3 linked regions of the Thermoplasma volcanium GSS1 genome follow. The protein of the gene in region 1 binds, or shares a complex with, the protein of each later gene. Links are inferred from orthologs where the notes say so. Each region holds a gene or a part of one and is shown on either strand. Other genes may lie near its edges.

Evidence for each region.
Region 2: the proteins of TVG_RS05705 (region 1) and rnhB are in contact, whole or in part, in a crystal structure (PDB 3P83), measured with the Archaeoglobus fulgidus proteins. The link is inferred for Thermoplasma volcanium GSS1 from one-to-one orthologs. Residues at the interface, in WP_010877842.1 of Archaeoglobus fulgidus: Val39, Ala42, Asn43, Val44, Ala45, Met46, Leu125, Asp168, Ser194, Asn218, Tyr219, Pro220, Ile237, Leu238, Ala239, Pro240, Arg241, Ile242, Glu243, Ser244; in WP_010878125.1 of Archaeoglobus fulgidus: Ala74, Ile178, Ala179, Ile183, Arg190, Ser195, Asn196, Leu197, Arg198, Gln199, Lys200, Thr201, Leu202, Asp203, Phe205.
Region 3: the proteins of TVG_RS05705 (region 1) and fen are in contact, whole or in part, in a crystal structure (PDB 1RXZ), measured with the Archaeoglobus fulgidus proteins. The link is inferred for Thermoplasma volcanium GSS1 from one-to-one orthologs. Residues at the interface, in WP_010877842.1 of Archaeoglobus fulgidus: Asn43, Val44, Ala45, Met46, Pro120, Arg121, Pro123, Leu125, Gln151, Met192, Ser194, Asn218, Tyr219, Pro220, Ile237, Leu238, Ala239, Pro240, Arg241, Ile242, Glu243, Ser244; in WP_010877775.1 of Archaeoglobus fulgidus: Lys326, Ser327, Thr328, Gln329, Ala330, Thr331, Leu332, Glu333, Arg334, Trp335, Phe336.

Annotation. Positions count from the first base shown.
Region 1 is NC_002689.2:1,116,710-1,121,233, forward strand. What follows is about bases 886-3,746. They hold TVG_RS05705 (DNA polymerase sliding clamp), read right to left. Parts: upstream 2,756-3,746; coding sequence 2,015-2,755; downstream 886-2,014. Other genes in these bases: TVG_RS05690 (MFS transporter), read right to left, coding at 886-1,242; TVG_RS05700 (hypothetical protein), read left to right, coding at 1,722-2,000; TVG_RS05710 (hypothetical protein), read right to left, coding at 2,919-3,746. Also shown: TVG_RS05685 (SDR family oxidoreductase), read left to right, coding at 1-32; more of TVG_RS05690, read right to left, coding at 67-885; more of TVG_RS05710, read right to left, coding at 3,747-3,758; TVG_RS05715 (DUF58 domain-containing protein), read right to left, coding at 3,759-4,524.
Region 2 is NC_002689.2:141,403-145,774, reverse strand. Bases 1,664-4,372 are described here. They hold rnhB (ribonuclease HII), read left to right. Parts: upstream 1,664-2,553; coding sequence 2,554-3,192; downstream 3,193-4,372. Other genes in these bases: TVG_RS00695 (thiolase domain-containing protein), read right to left, coding at 3,593-4,372; TVG_RS00700 (Zn-ribbon domain-containing OB-fold protein), read right to left, coding at 3,189-3,590; TVG_RS00715 (hypothetical protein), read right to left, coding at 1,790-2,320; TVG_RS00720 (PIN domain-containing protein), read right to left, coding at 1,664-1,789. In the rest of the region: TVG_RS08065 (hypothetical protein), read right to left, coding at 206-613; TVG_RS08060 (hypothetical protein), read right to left, coding at 827-1,051; more of TVG_RS00720, read right to left, coding at 1,298-1,663. UniProt on the Methanocaldococcus jannaschii protein: Endonuclease that specifically degrades the RNA of RNA-DNA hybrids.
Region 3 is NC_002689.2:545,551-550,149, forward strand. What follows is about bases 677-3,612. They hold fen (flap endonuclease-1), read left to right. Parts: upstream 677-1,608; coding sequence 1,609-2,616; downstream 2,617-3,612. Other genes in these bases: radB (DNA repair and recombination protein RadB), read left to right, coding at 918-1,619; TVG_RS02940 (MFS transporter), read left to right, coding at 2,702-3,612. Also shown: TVG_RS02925 (aminopeptidase P family protein), read right to left, coding at 1-534; more of TVG_RS02940, read left to right, coding at 3,613-3,949; TVG_RS02945 (30S ribosomal protein S13), read left to right, coding at 4,031-4,546; TVG_RS02950 (30S ribosomal protein S4), read left to right, coding at 4,557-4,599. UniProt on the Methanocaldococcus jannaschii protein: Structure-specific nuclease with 5'-flap endonuclease and 5'-3' exonuclease activities involved in DNA replication and repair.

The sequences.
Region 1 (4,524 bases):
TAATATACGTTGACAAGGGTTCATCCCTTTAAGATCGTATTTCGTTTTTCCATCGAATTTCGAAGATCATGATGGCTTGTATTTGAGAGTAAAAGCAAGGACTGCCGATACGAATTCCATAGCCAAAACGATAGAGACGCCCAGAATTAAAGTTGACTGCCTGAGAAAAGCAGTACCCAAAAATACTGGGATTACGGCAACGCCAGCGTTGCTTGCAACACTAAACATAGCAGTTGAAAGACCTGCCTTATCCGGACTACTTGCATAATACGTAACGGATGTCATGGCCATTGACCAGTATGCATTTCCGAAGAACCCAAAAATGAAGTACGAAACGGCTATTGCCGAAAGTAATCTTGTTAGCGATATCAATATTGCAAGGATAGATATGGAAAAGAAGGAAAGAAGACCAGAAACTATCAAACCAATTTTCAAACCTCCGTATTTACCAAAAATAAGGGGGAGAAGAACGGCTCCAAACGCTGATCCAACGAACGCAAGTCCGCCGAAGATGCCTGCATAGTTCAGGGCCTGCAAATGGTTTATATTGTGCATTATTAGCACCGATGCGGCTATGCTTGAGAACATAACCGACATAGAAGCTATGCTAAGTCCAACGTACCAGTTCTTCACCATCCCAACACTGAAAGATCCTTTAAGGCTCCTGGCCCTATAGTACCTAGGGAACGAAGAGTGCATGGAAGCGATCAATACAAGGGATATGGCGGACAAAATAGCTGGAACTATCAAAGTAAACTTTAGACCAAAATGTTCCTCAAGCCCTGGTGCGGTGAATGATCCCACCGCCATACCGAAGAACAATAATCCGACACTGATCCCTATCACAGTATGTGCACTTTTTGGAGATATAGAATCAGCAACGCTGCCAACGGGAGCCATAGCAAGGGGATAGCCAACAGCAGCAATGACTGAAAAAGAGAAGAAAAGATCGAATCTGTTGACAAATGCACGTACTGTTAAGCCCACAAAAGTTAGAATTGCAGAAGCTAATAAAGAATTGTAAACATTTCGAACTGCTGATATGTATCCTGCAACAAGACCGAATATAACCATCGCATATCCATAGAGCGTAATTATAAATATTACGAGAGATGTCTGGACATTAAGGGATTGTACAATTGATGGGACGAGTGGAGAAAGAATAAACCAGCCCATACCTATTGCAAATAGCATAATCCAGTATGAGACAAGTGGAGCATAGGCCTTTGTCGAGGATGCCATTCTTTCATAATCGTCTCATTGTATATTTATAGATTGTGACGTATATTGTTCTGCCCGAAAAATAAATAATTCACCTCATTCTTTGGCAAATCATATGAAAAATATCCAATGATTTTGCCTGTGTATCCAACTTTATTTTCATTTCCAAAGTTAATGTATTCGTATCGTCTCTAAAATATCTTGTTCAATCCGTCTACGTCAATGTAAAAAATTCTTATGCTTTGACACGATGCGGTGGATGCGAGGGTAACTAAGCCAGGCCAACAGTGCAGGACTTAAGATCCTGTCCCGCAGGGGTTCGCGGGTTCAAATCCCGCCCCTCGCATTGCTAAATTTTGGTTATTCTTTGTTAAAATAACACCTAAAGCTTTGGGACAATTGCAATAGTTCTCAGCAAACTGATCTTAGTAACAGTTTATCGAAGCTGATTCACTTCAAAAATCTAGGAACATTAATATCGCATAAGAGTATGCAGACACATGGCATTCCCTGGTGGTAATTTTCCCCCTGACGGAGAACTAATAGAGTTTGAAACTGAAGAAGAACCTAAATGGATAACGGTTAAGCTGAAGGACGGATCAATACTCCAAATAAAAATGGAGATTGTCTCTATATTAAGGAATGGTAACGATCCTAATACTGGCATACCAAACTACATGATACAGGCGACAAACATAATCAGGCTTGTTAAAGTACCGAAAGAACTTATAGTTAAGCCAAAAAAGAGTAATGAAGGCGGACAACCACTTTATAGATAAAATTTTAGCCTGTGTTATTGCTCCATTCTCGGAGCAAGCAGGAACAACCCTTTAATTTTAGCTGATGGGTTTTGATCAAGGTAAAACTCTATAGAAAGCGGATAATCATCTCTGAAGCTTATTTTTAAGCTATCGGCTGAAGATACTGCTTTGATGAACTTCAATAGGTACTCGAGCGGATAGGAGCTCTTTATAGTATCGGAGCAGGATAAATCTGAAAGCATATCCTTTGGAAGTACCATTTCTGATTCTTCGGATTCGGAGTGAGAGGTTGCTCTGAATCCCTCGGAGGAGAGTACAAATCTTATGGAATCAGAGATGTCCTCAGCCGCCCTCAACCCACGTTCAAAATCAGATCTCTTTATTATTGCATAATACTCAGAGGCAATATTTGGTATCTTTGGCGTTACGATAGTAGATGGATCCAACAGTGAGACGCTTTTACTTATATTTCCAAGGTCGAACTTGAGTTTCTCTTTGTCTTTCGTTATACCCACATTTTCAGAAGAGTTCGCGAGTCTTATCACAGACTTTAGCCTGTCTATGTCCAATGCTATTTCTTCTGTACCATCTGATCGAAATTCGCTGAATACTTCTTTTGGAACTTCAAGCCTTATCATCGCGACGTGAGCTGGATCGACCGCAGTAACGCTCATGCCGTTCTCGTCCACTTTGAATTTAGCCTCTGACACTATAGTACTGAGCAGATCCGTAATCTCCTTAAGGTTTCTAACCGAAATATTCATTCTAATCATATCTAACACCACAGTAACAACTGCCTGCAATCAAAGCAGCACAATTCACCATTCAACTCGAAGAGATACATTGTATCTTATTAATTTTTGCTGAATTATCTATGCACAACATTTATATGTAATCACAATGTCTGGAGGTTATTGTTTGAAAAGAATTAGCGTCTCAACCGCTGTTTCGATCCTTCTTCTTTATAGGCTTCGACGTCTTAATGACGAAGTATACCATAAGCAAAATAATAACCGATATCAAAAGAAACTGAAGATTGAAGGATTCAGAAACGTTGACCACGTAGACTGCTGCGACACCAATTATCGATCCGTAGAATATGGAGAACGCGAATGAACGTATCCTGTCTATCGATCGATTTCCGTTCATATAGGATCTTACTATTATGGAGGCTAAAGAAATGATGAAGGCTGCAATCAACTCACTATTTATGGGCACTGCAAAGGTTGCGAGCGGTAAGCTATACTCATACCCATAAAATACAAGGGTGAATAGGGCCTCGTATTCCATAAGCTCAACATAGAAGAAGGATGTAAAAAATGGGTATCCGGTAATGGACTGCACCGTGAGTGCCGCAAGCAGATCAAGCGTACTGAGTGTAGAAAAAGCCATAAGTGTTATTACTGAGTATAGCTTAGTAGCGAATATTCCCTCTACCAAAGTTATAACAGCAACTGCAAGTGATATCGAAACCATAAATGGTTCGTTTAGCTGCGTTGCAAGTACGTAATATTTATTTTTAACAAGGCCTTCACGAAGGAGCAGCCCTATAATAATGGAAGCCGAGACGACAAGTACAGCTATTGGGTATACTAGATCCATAAACGGTTTCCGAAGTATTCTCCTTATAAAAGGAGCAGCTGAAAATATGAGGAATACCGCAATATTAGCGTAAATGTACGTCCTTGGCATCACGTAAAGAAGAATTGCCAGTGGTGGTGCCATTACTCCAATGTTTACAACAATGGCCCATTTTCCATAGTCAGCGTACGCCATTCACTCACCCATGTTAGTCATCTTAGCATAAATGTAAGCTGAAACTAGCTTTCTGTAAAGATCCTTCCTGCCGCAAACATCTGAACGAAAACCCCTTGACTTGATAACTGAGGCAATAGCTTTTGAAATAGCGTATTGTCTTGTAAATAGCGTATACCTTAATGTCATGTTCTCCGTGCCATCAACTATGAATTCGTACGGATTCAGGACAAAAAACATCGCCTTGTAGCCTTTTAGGTCCTCTAAGCCTCTCATAATGTTGTCGGTCGAAGAAAAAGAAGATATGATCATTATCAAGGTGCTTTTCTTGACCTTTTTCTTTGTATCTTGTACTATGTTGACAAAGTCGAACTTCCCAGCAGGCCTTATCCCGGATACTACTTTCTCAAGATCCTCCACAGGCCTTGCAGTCCTTGAGGGCTTTATGTAATACTCAAAAGCGCTCGAAGAAATCATAAATCCAACTCCATCTTGGTTTTTCCTTATTTTGTAAGAGGTCTTTAGAACATCAGATATTACGGTATCAAACATCCTTATACCATCGTGGCCATGATTCATTCCAATACCGTAATCCACCACAAATAACACGTCTATGATCCTTTCTTCTTCCATTTGCTTGACGTAAAGATCGTCTCCCCTCGTCCTCCCGAACCTGGACCATGCTACGTATCTTATTTCATCACCTGGGTAATATTCACGCAACGAAAGAAAGTCGTAGCCTTCGCCAGCCTTTTTATTATAATGCACTCCAGTATAGTACAGCATG
Region 2 (4,372 bases), 980 kb from region 1 along the record:
ATGAAACTTTGAAGGCTAGATGTTCTGGACGAGATTCGGGCCATTTATCTCGTCCCAGATGTTGCCTGCCGTCCTGACAGCATCTTCAATGCCTAGGCCTCCGAATTCCCGGAAGAATGACCTTTCATCCATGAACGCAGTTTCCCTGAAGATGAGGAATCTGTCGATATATCATTTCATGATGTCCTTCTCAATGGCATCCACATTAAATTGAAAAATCAAGAAAGTCAGAAACCAGCAATTCGCTGGCTGGTGGGATTGTATCAGTCCGCCTGGTCTGAAGGACATTAAGACCCTCAAGGATCAGTACATCTGGATTTTCCACTGTCTTGAACTTGCCTGGAACTATGTCATATATAATATGGGAATACTGAGGAATGTCAATATTCTCTTTACCTGACTTGAGTTCGTACGGGAATTTTATCAGTGCCTTCAGGTCGTAACTCTCCGGAAAGCCCTTCCTGTTCATAAGGCCCCGCTCCTCAAGATACTCCTTGATGTAGGTTGCGCCTTCCTCTCCAATGAATCCGAAATACTGTTGTCTTGACTTGCTCAGCTTGCTCTTCACCATCACTTTTGCCGGTATCTTGTCAAACTGGATTTCGTCGGACAATTTCACTTCCTTTAGATCACCAATTCTGAGACAGTCCGTGCCCTCATAATCGCCCAGAGATTCCGGTCGGAGTCCGGAGAATGCCATGATTGCTATGGCAACCCTGCCTCTTGAAGTTGCCTTCCTGAGAATCCTTGCCAACTCCTCCTTGCTTGGAACTCTCTCGTTAACGATTGCCGGTGTTTCGTTCTACCCGGATATGTTAACAGTTAACTACAAACCGATACCGTTAAACTTTAACCATGAAAGAATAACCTTCTTGAATCTAGCTATGTATGACCCTGCCTTACCTTCTTTCTCCATTTTCCTGACAAAGTCTGTTAATTCGTACCTGAAATCCTTCTCGTTGGCTCTGGCTCTATTCAGGATTCCCTTCGGATCAGTACGGGTAAGCTTACAGTAGTGCCTCAGATTCCTTAATGCCCAAGCTGCTGCCAAAACAGATTTTGATCTGAGGTTTTCAAACCATATTCGTACATAATCGTCTAGAAGCAGTTAAGGATGTTTCGGCTGCGTGGTCATGAGAACATGTCGAATACTCGCATGAAAGGTATTCGATTAATAGATTATGGACCGGTCGGGATTTGATTAAAGTTTTAAGGGAATACTAAATCCTCACAAAAACAGAGTTGACATACTCAGCAAAAAACGACATTTCGAGACATTCTTCGAAGATATTGTCTTTCATTTTATTAATTCTAAGTATTTTGGGGGCTCTAATATTCTGTTTACGTCTATGCCGTTTCTGTCAGCATACTTGAGAACGTCCTGAGTATTCCAAGTAACAATGTAGTCGATGCTGACAGATTTGGCTATCGAAATCATGTACCAATCGTTTCCAATATCTTTTATTGCTACAGGATCTATTGCAAGATTCTCTGTTTTTACGAAATTCAGCTGCATAACGTAAGGGTCGAGTCTTGAGTTCAAGTACTCAGTTTTAGCATTATATAAGGCACGAAATACATCTCCTTCCTTCTTTCCAATAATTGAAATCTTCTCGATCAGATCTGGGTCTAAATCAAGAAGTCTTTTCAACTCACCGTAGAGTATATCACAAGTAAATGCCTTATCCAAGCCATTTACTACTCTCCTGCACACCTTCGCATTTGAGGAACGGGCGGACCCAGATATCAGATATGCTAATACAACATTGGTGTCGATTATGAGCCGCATTTATTGTCTCAATGCCTTCTTAGCCATATTGACGGCAGAAACTACATCTTCTTCAGTTATTTTATTTTCCTGGAGAAAATCAGCGAAATACTTATCGACCACCTCTTTCTTAAGGGCCGATCTCTTAGTGAATCTTGGGTACCTGGAATACACCGTATCAAGCAATTCTGTTAGACTCATATAATTGAAGGTTGACTTGACGTCAAATATTTGCTGTTTCTCAAAATCAGTTAAGTGATCCCAAACTGAAGCAGCGATTTTAAATCCTTTGTTGGTAAGTCTTATCTCATCAAATGAGATTACTCCTCTTGATTGGAAATCAGTTAGATCTCCGGAAAGTTCCTTGGAAAATGGGCCATACCAGAGAGGTTCGAAGTGATAGACATCTTTCATTTCTGCGAACGGAGTTCTTCTGCAGAGGAGGAAAATCTCTTTCTGTAGATGTGTAACTGATGGGATTGGTTCATTGTTCTTCTTTGACTTTCCCCACGCATAGATGAAAGAGAGCAGCAAATCGCTTCTTGAAACCATACAAAGAGAATATTTCATAGTTATATACAATTCTTATGTAATCTGATAAGTCTTGACAGGCAGAGTTGACTTTAGTTTTATTGCCAGAATCAACTAGTGGACCGGTCGGGGTTTGAACCCGAGGCCTCCTGCTTGCAAAGCAGGCGATCTACCGCTGATCTACCGGCCCTGCGTATTGTGAATTTCACCATGGTTTTAAAATTATCGATGCTATGGTGAACTGGAGTGCCTTTATGCATGAAGAAGTTCAGTGCGGCATAGACGAAGCCGGGCGTGGGCCAGTAATCGGCCCCATGGTTATATCGATAGTCTGCTGCAAAGAAGAATACCTAAGAGAGATAGGCGTTAAAGATTCAAAAATGCTGTCGAGGAAACGAAGGGAGTACCTTTTTGACAAAATAACTAAAAATTGCGCATATTCATACGTTGTTGTATCACCTGAAACATTGAACAAAGATATGGCCAGTGAAAGCCTAAACAAGATAGAAGAGAATTACATACTTGAATTGCTAAGCAAAGCTGAAGGTATCGTTTACATAGACTGCTTCGATGTTATAGAAGAGAGGGCAGAAAAATATATTCGCGAAAAAAGCGGAAAAGAAGTTGTATGCAAGCATAAGGCTGATTCAATTTACCCGGCTGTATCCGCAGCCTCCATCGTCTCTAAGGTCATAAGGGATCGAGAGATAGATAAAATAGCTGAAAAATACGGCTTTTTTGGATCCGGATATCCATCAGACCCAAGAACTATAGATTTCCTCAGGAAGGCGATGCAACAGGGATTAGATCTTAGAAGCGTTGCAAGGATACATTGGGAGACTTATAAAAAAATAAAAGAAGACGTCGAATCTGGGCAGAAGAAGCTGTTTTAGTCCAGAACAAACTTATATCCGTAAACTATTACTCCGCTCTCTCCGTCCTCGCCCATTCTCCTGAACACCGCGTGCACTTTCTTTCCTATTTCTACTTCGTCTGGATCTGCATCTACTATTTGGCCGGTCAACATCGGCCCTTCCTCAGTCTTTATAAGTGCAAGTATGTATGGCCTCTGCCTTGAAAAACGAGGCGGAGCTTCATGCACTACGGTAAATGATTCTATGACGCCGTCTCCAGACAGCTCTATGTCCTTCATTTTTCCTATTGAGTCCCTATGGCATGTCGGGCAAACCTCCCTTGGAGGAAAATATACCGTTCCACAGTTGCCACACTTTGATCCAAGCAGCCTGTACCTGTGCTCACTCTCTCTCCAAAATCTAGAAAGCTGTCCCATCTTCACTCACCTACAACATGTACAACAGAAGTTGCTCCAGTTCCAGCCATATTGTGGAGCAGCGCATACCTTGCATCCTTTACCTGCCTCTGCCCTGCCTTCCCTTTGAGCTGTAAGTATGCTTCAAAAAATTGAGAAACACCTGTAGCCCCCAGAGGATTGCCTTTAGCTTTAAGGCCACCAGACGGATTAACAGGGAGCCTTCCGTTCAGCTTTATGTCGTCGTAAACCAGATCCTTTGCCTTACCCTTTTCTGCAAAACCCATGTCTTCAAGTTCAAGCAGTCCATATATACTGTAGGAATCGTTTAACTCTAAAAATGATACGTCTTCCCTCTTTATTCCTGCCTTCTTAAGTGCTTCTTCTGTGGCGATCTTTGTTGATTCCAGAGTGTAGATAGATTTCCTGCTATGAAGTGCTAGGTAGTCCTCTGCCATAGCAGAGCTTAATATTCTTACGCCATCAATCCTGTTTTTCTTGACAAAGCCTTCAGATGCCAATATTATTGCTGAAGCACCGTCGGTAATCGGGGAACAATCGAATACGTTAAGTGGCTCAGCAACAGGATCGCTGTTTAATACCTGATCTACAGTTATCTTATTCCTGTATTGAGCATCAGGATTCAGCGATGCATTAGCGTGATCGTTAACAGCGACCATGGATATGGCCTCTCTTTCAACATTAAAGTCATGCATGTACCTGCGTGCTGCTATTGCCGCCATGGCTGCTGGTGTGGCACCATTGAAGCTTTCCCATTCTCGATCCAATATCGAGGACTGTAC
Region 3 (4,599 bases), 570 kb from region 1 along the record:
CCTCATCATGTAATAAACTATCTTAGACGCAACCTCATACTCGGTTACACCTTCCTTTAGATCATTGAGTACGTCTGGCAGTATTTCACTTCCAATCTTTGCTGCCTCCTTGAGTTTCTTTAATTCCTCCTCGTTCTTTACCTTCCTTGCCTCTAGGATACTTGCTGAAACATCAAGAAATTCCTTATCTGGTATTATCCTCAAGAACATCTTGTAGGATGAGAGCGACAACGAGTTATAATTAAGACCCACTGTGTTGACATCCTTTAGCAAGTCGCGAAGGATGTTTTGAAATTCTGTTCCATTTTTGAAAATGTAAACATCCATTCCCGTTGATCTGGCTGCTTCTTCCTCAAGTTGCGAGGTTACTATGGTAGCCTTATCCTTTTTTACAATTAATGCTGATCCTTCGAATATCCCCTTAGTTGTTTGAGTAATATAAGTAAAAGTTGGATCCCGGTTTTGCTCTCCAGCATTGTAGATGAGAACCGTATCAGCTTCTCTAGCGTATTCAAAAATCTTATCAAAAATCATAACACCCCATTTTAAGAATGGATATAACAGTTTGCTGTACCCTTAACGCTACATAAGGATACGTTAAAAAGGTTTGAAAATATGGCTTGAGAACTATCGTTTTGAGTTTACCTATTAAAAACATGCATACATTTGCTTATCCTTACGTTCGTTAGCAGAGACTACATCGTAGTTCTGCTATTTCAGCTGTCTAAAGCCTAGATATACTATTTATTGATATCACGTCTTGGCGGGCATAACGGATATCATAAATTAAGTGCATTTATAAGTTTGTATGGAACAGCCTGGGACGTTTGGAGATGTACCGATTAAAGGGATCGATCAAGATTTGCCTATCCCATCGATAAGAAATAAAAATATACCAAGTAATTATATGAATATTGATGGAGGAAATTTCACTGCAGGAAAAAATTGAGAAATTACCTTTAGGGGTGGCCTGCATAGACGGCCTAACCAACGGTGGCCTTGAAGCCGGCATTATAACCGAAATATTTGGAGAAGGTGGGTCAGGAAAATCTAACGTGTGTATGCTTGCTGCCTGCTCTGCTTTGAGGCTTGGGAAAAAAGTTGTATTTATAGATTCAGAGGGGTTTTCGTCTGAGAGATTTCTTTCCATATGCAAAGCTGATAATTCAAAATTAAAGGTAATCAGAGTATTCTCACTCGATGATCAAGAAGTAGCAATAACAAAGTTTTCAAAGATCATCGAGAAGGATGCGTCATATGGATTATTTATTTTAGATTCATTTTCTGAGTTTTTTAGACTAGAAAGGACAGGAGATAACCAATCAAGGGTGATAGATTTCCAGAGGCAGCTTTCTTTGCTGTCGAGCATAGCAGCCAAGAGGAAAATTCCTGTTCTTATAACTAATCAAATATATCAGGACATAGCCAATGGCGACATCCTTCCGTTCGGAGGCTATGTGGTAGATCACATTATGAAAGCCATATACAGACTGGAAAGGCTTCCCGATGGAAGGAGAAAAATGACAGTCATGAAACACCGTTCTGTAAAGGAGGGAAATTCGGTAGAATTCCGTATAGTACAGGATGGCATATCATGCGAGGTGAAGAATGGGAACTGATATTTCTGACATAGTTGTATCTCACCAGACTAGTCTAAAGGATCAGGCTAACCAAGTATTCGCTATAGATACCTACAATATTCTTTACCAACTTCTGAGCAACGTCAGGCAGTACGATGGGACTCCGCTCATGGATTCTAGTGGAAACGTAACATCCCACCTCTATGGCATTTTTTATAGAACCGTTAACCTGGTCGAAAACGGCATTAAACCAATTTTCGTATTCGATGGAAAGCCCAGCCCTTTAAAAAATAGGACGCTTGAGATTAGGCAGCTAGCAAAGGAAAAGGCCAAGGCTGAACTAGAAGAGGCTATTTCTCGGGGAGAGGAAAACTTAAAGCAGTACTATTCTAGAATAAACTATATTACGCCGCAGATCGTGAATGACACGAAGGAACTTTTAACTTACATGGGCATACCTTACGTTGATGCGCCATCCGAGGGAGAGGCCCAGGCATCCTATATGACTAGGAAGGATGCAGATGGTGTGATATCTCAAGATTACGATTGCCTACTCTTTGGCGCCAAGAAAATACTTCGAAATTTTGCTATCTATGGCAGGAGGAAGGTACCGCGGAAGAACGTTTATAGAACGGTTTATCCTGAATACGTGATGCTCGACGAAGTACTGAAAAAGAATGGAATAAACCAGGATCAGTTAATCGAAATAGGAATTTTGGTGGGAACGGATTTCAATGAAGGTATAAAAGGCATAGGGGCTAAAAAAGCCCTCGCCCTAATTAAAAAGGAAGGGAATATAAAGGCAGTGTTAAACAAGATTGGTAAAAATATAGAAAATTTGGACGAGATCATAGACTTCTTCAAGAACCCGCCCGTTGTTGACGTCAAGTACGTATTTGGAAAACCAGACCCAAAAAAGATTGAAGAGTTCCTATGCGTTGTTCATGACTTTTCAAGGGATAGGATACTTGAACATATCAATACATACGTAAAGTATTATAATAAGTCTGTCCAGTTCCGGCTTGATAGTTTCTGATATTAGCATTATCCTAATTTAATTAGCATGATGTTGATAAGGTTTAAATATGTAAATAACTTATCGGTAAGGAGGTGTAATTCCAATGGAAAGCTCTATGAAGTTTGGAAGACCGGAGAGAATTAAAGCTTTAACATTTACTTCCTTAGGCCACTTTACAAATGACTTTAATATACTCCTGTTTTCTGTGTTGATCACGTATTACCATAGGTATTTTGGAATAAGCTTGGCTTTGCTTGGAGCAATAGCAATTATATATAACATAATAAGCGGATTCCTAAGTACTCCTATAGGGCGTTATGCAGACAAGACAAGGGCATACCGCGGTTTGATGATGCTAGGCATCTTTATACTTGGTGTTTCACTGTTTCTCTTCGGTTTTTCATTCCTTTCAGCTTCTTTCGTAATATGGATCATGCTGATAGCCGTAATATTTCTAGGCATAGGGCAAGCCTTTTATCATCCGCTAGGCGGTTCCATACTTAACGTTACTTATGGAGAAAGAGCAGCATCAGCTTTAGGAATAAATGGGGCGTTTGGAAGTATAGGTAGATCAGCTTTGCCTGTCATATTGGTACCGCTCATACTGCTTGTTGGTAAGGCTTATGCTCTCTTCGTAGCAGGCACATACATGTTTGTTGCAGGAGTCGTTATATATGCTGGCCTGTCTTTTCTTAAAAAGCGTGAAATACCTAACAGATCCAGAGAGGCAAGTTCTGCAGCAAACAAAGAAACCTACTTAAGGTACAGGGGAGTTCTTGCTATAATAGTTGCTATGATATTCATAAGGGCGATGTTTCTTACCGGTACTACCACTTACATATCACAATTTGTATTGGATCGCGTAAAATCTGAAATACTGATGAGTTATATTCTTACGATAAGTTTTCTTACTGCTGTTATAGGGCAGCCGGTATTCGGGAGGCTAACTGAAAAATACGGAGGTAAGTGGTCGATATCAATTACAACGATATTATCAACGTTGTTCTTCATATTCTTTATGCTTTCTGGGGACAATGCAGTTCTAGATACTGTGACTTATGCAGCATTCGTTTTTATGGCTTTCACTGGATTTCCAGTATTAATGGGGTATGTAAACCAGATAGTCCCAAATAACATAAGCACGACTGCCAACGGACTCGTATGGGGTCTCGGTAACACTGTAGGGGGCGGTATAGGCATCGCAGTAATGTCAATTTTCCTGAATCTGCATTTTACGTTGACAAGCGTTATGTGGATTATGATCATATTCGGCGTTATATCTGCATTCTTCATTCCACTAATACCCGGCGTGAAGAGGTCAGCGGAGCTTAAGAGTGGCTCTCCGTTATAATCTCGATCACGACGGAATTGTCACATATTTTTAGTAAGATTAATATGACGATAATATATATCGAACGAACAGGATGATCTAATGGGAAAGGCATCAGCAAACAATGTTAAAAGTGATAAGGAGGCTGCTAAGCCTGCAGCTAAAAAAGATGAAAACAAAGATTTCCAATACATAGTCAGGATAGCCAACAAGGACCTGAATGGAGAACGCCCAATTCCTCTTGCCCTTTCGGATCTGAAGGGGATAGGTCTCAGGCTGGGCTACGCGATAGCGGAAAGGTTAAACCTTCAGCCGACCAAGAAAATAGGGGAACTGAAGGAGGATGAAATAGAGAAACTGAAGGAGTATGTGGAAAACAAGGAGTACGATCTTCCGGACTGGCTTCTGAATCACCGCAGGGAGCCTGTAACTGGCAAGAATCTTAACCTTGTAACCACTGATCTGGATGTACAGGTTCAGGAAGATATAAACCTGATGAAGAAGATACGGTCTTACAAGGGAATACGTCACGAAAAAGGTAAAAAGGTCAGGGGTCAAAGGACGCGCTCCAACGGCAGGAGAGGCTTAAGCATTGGTGTAGTGAGGAAGAAAGAGTAAAGGTGATATCATGGGAGACCCAAAATTCCACCACAAGAAATATTCTACTCCAA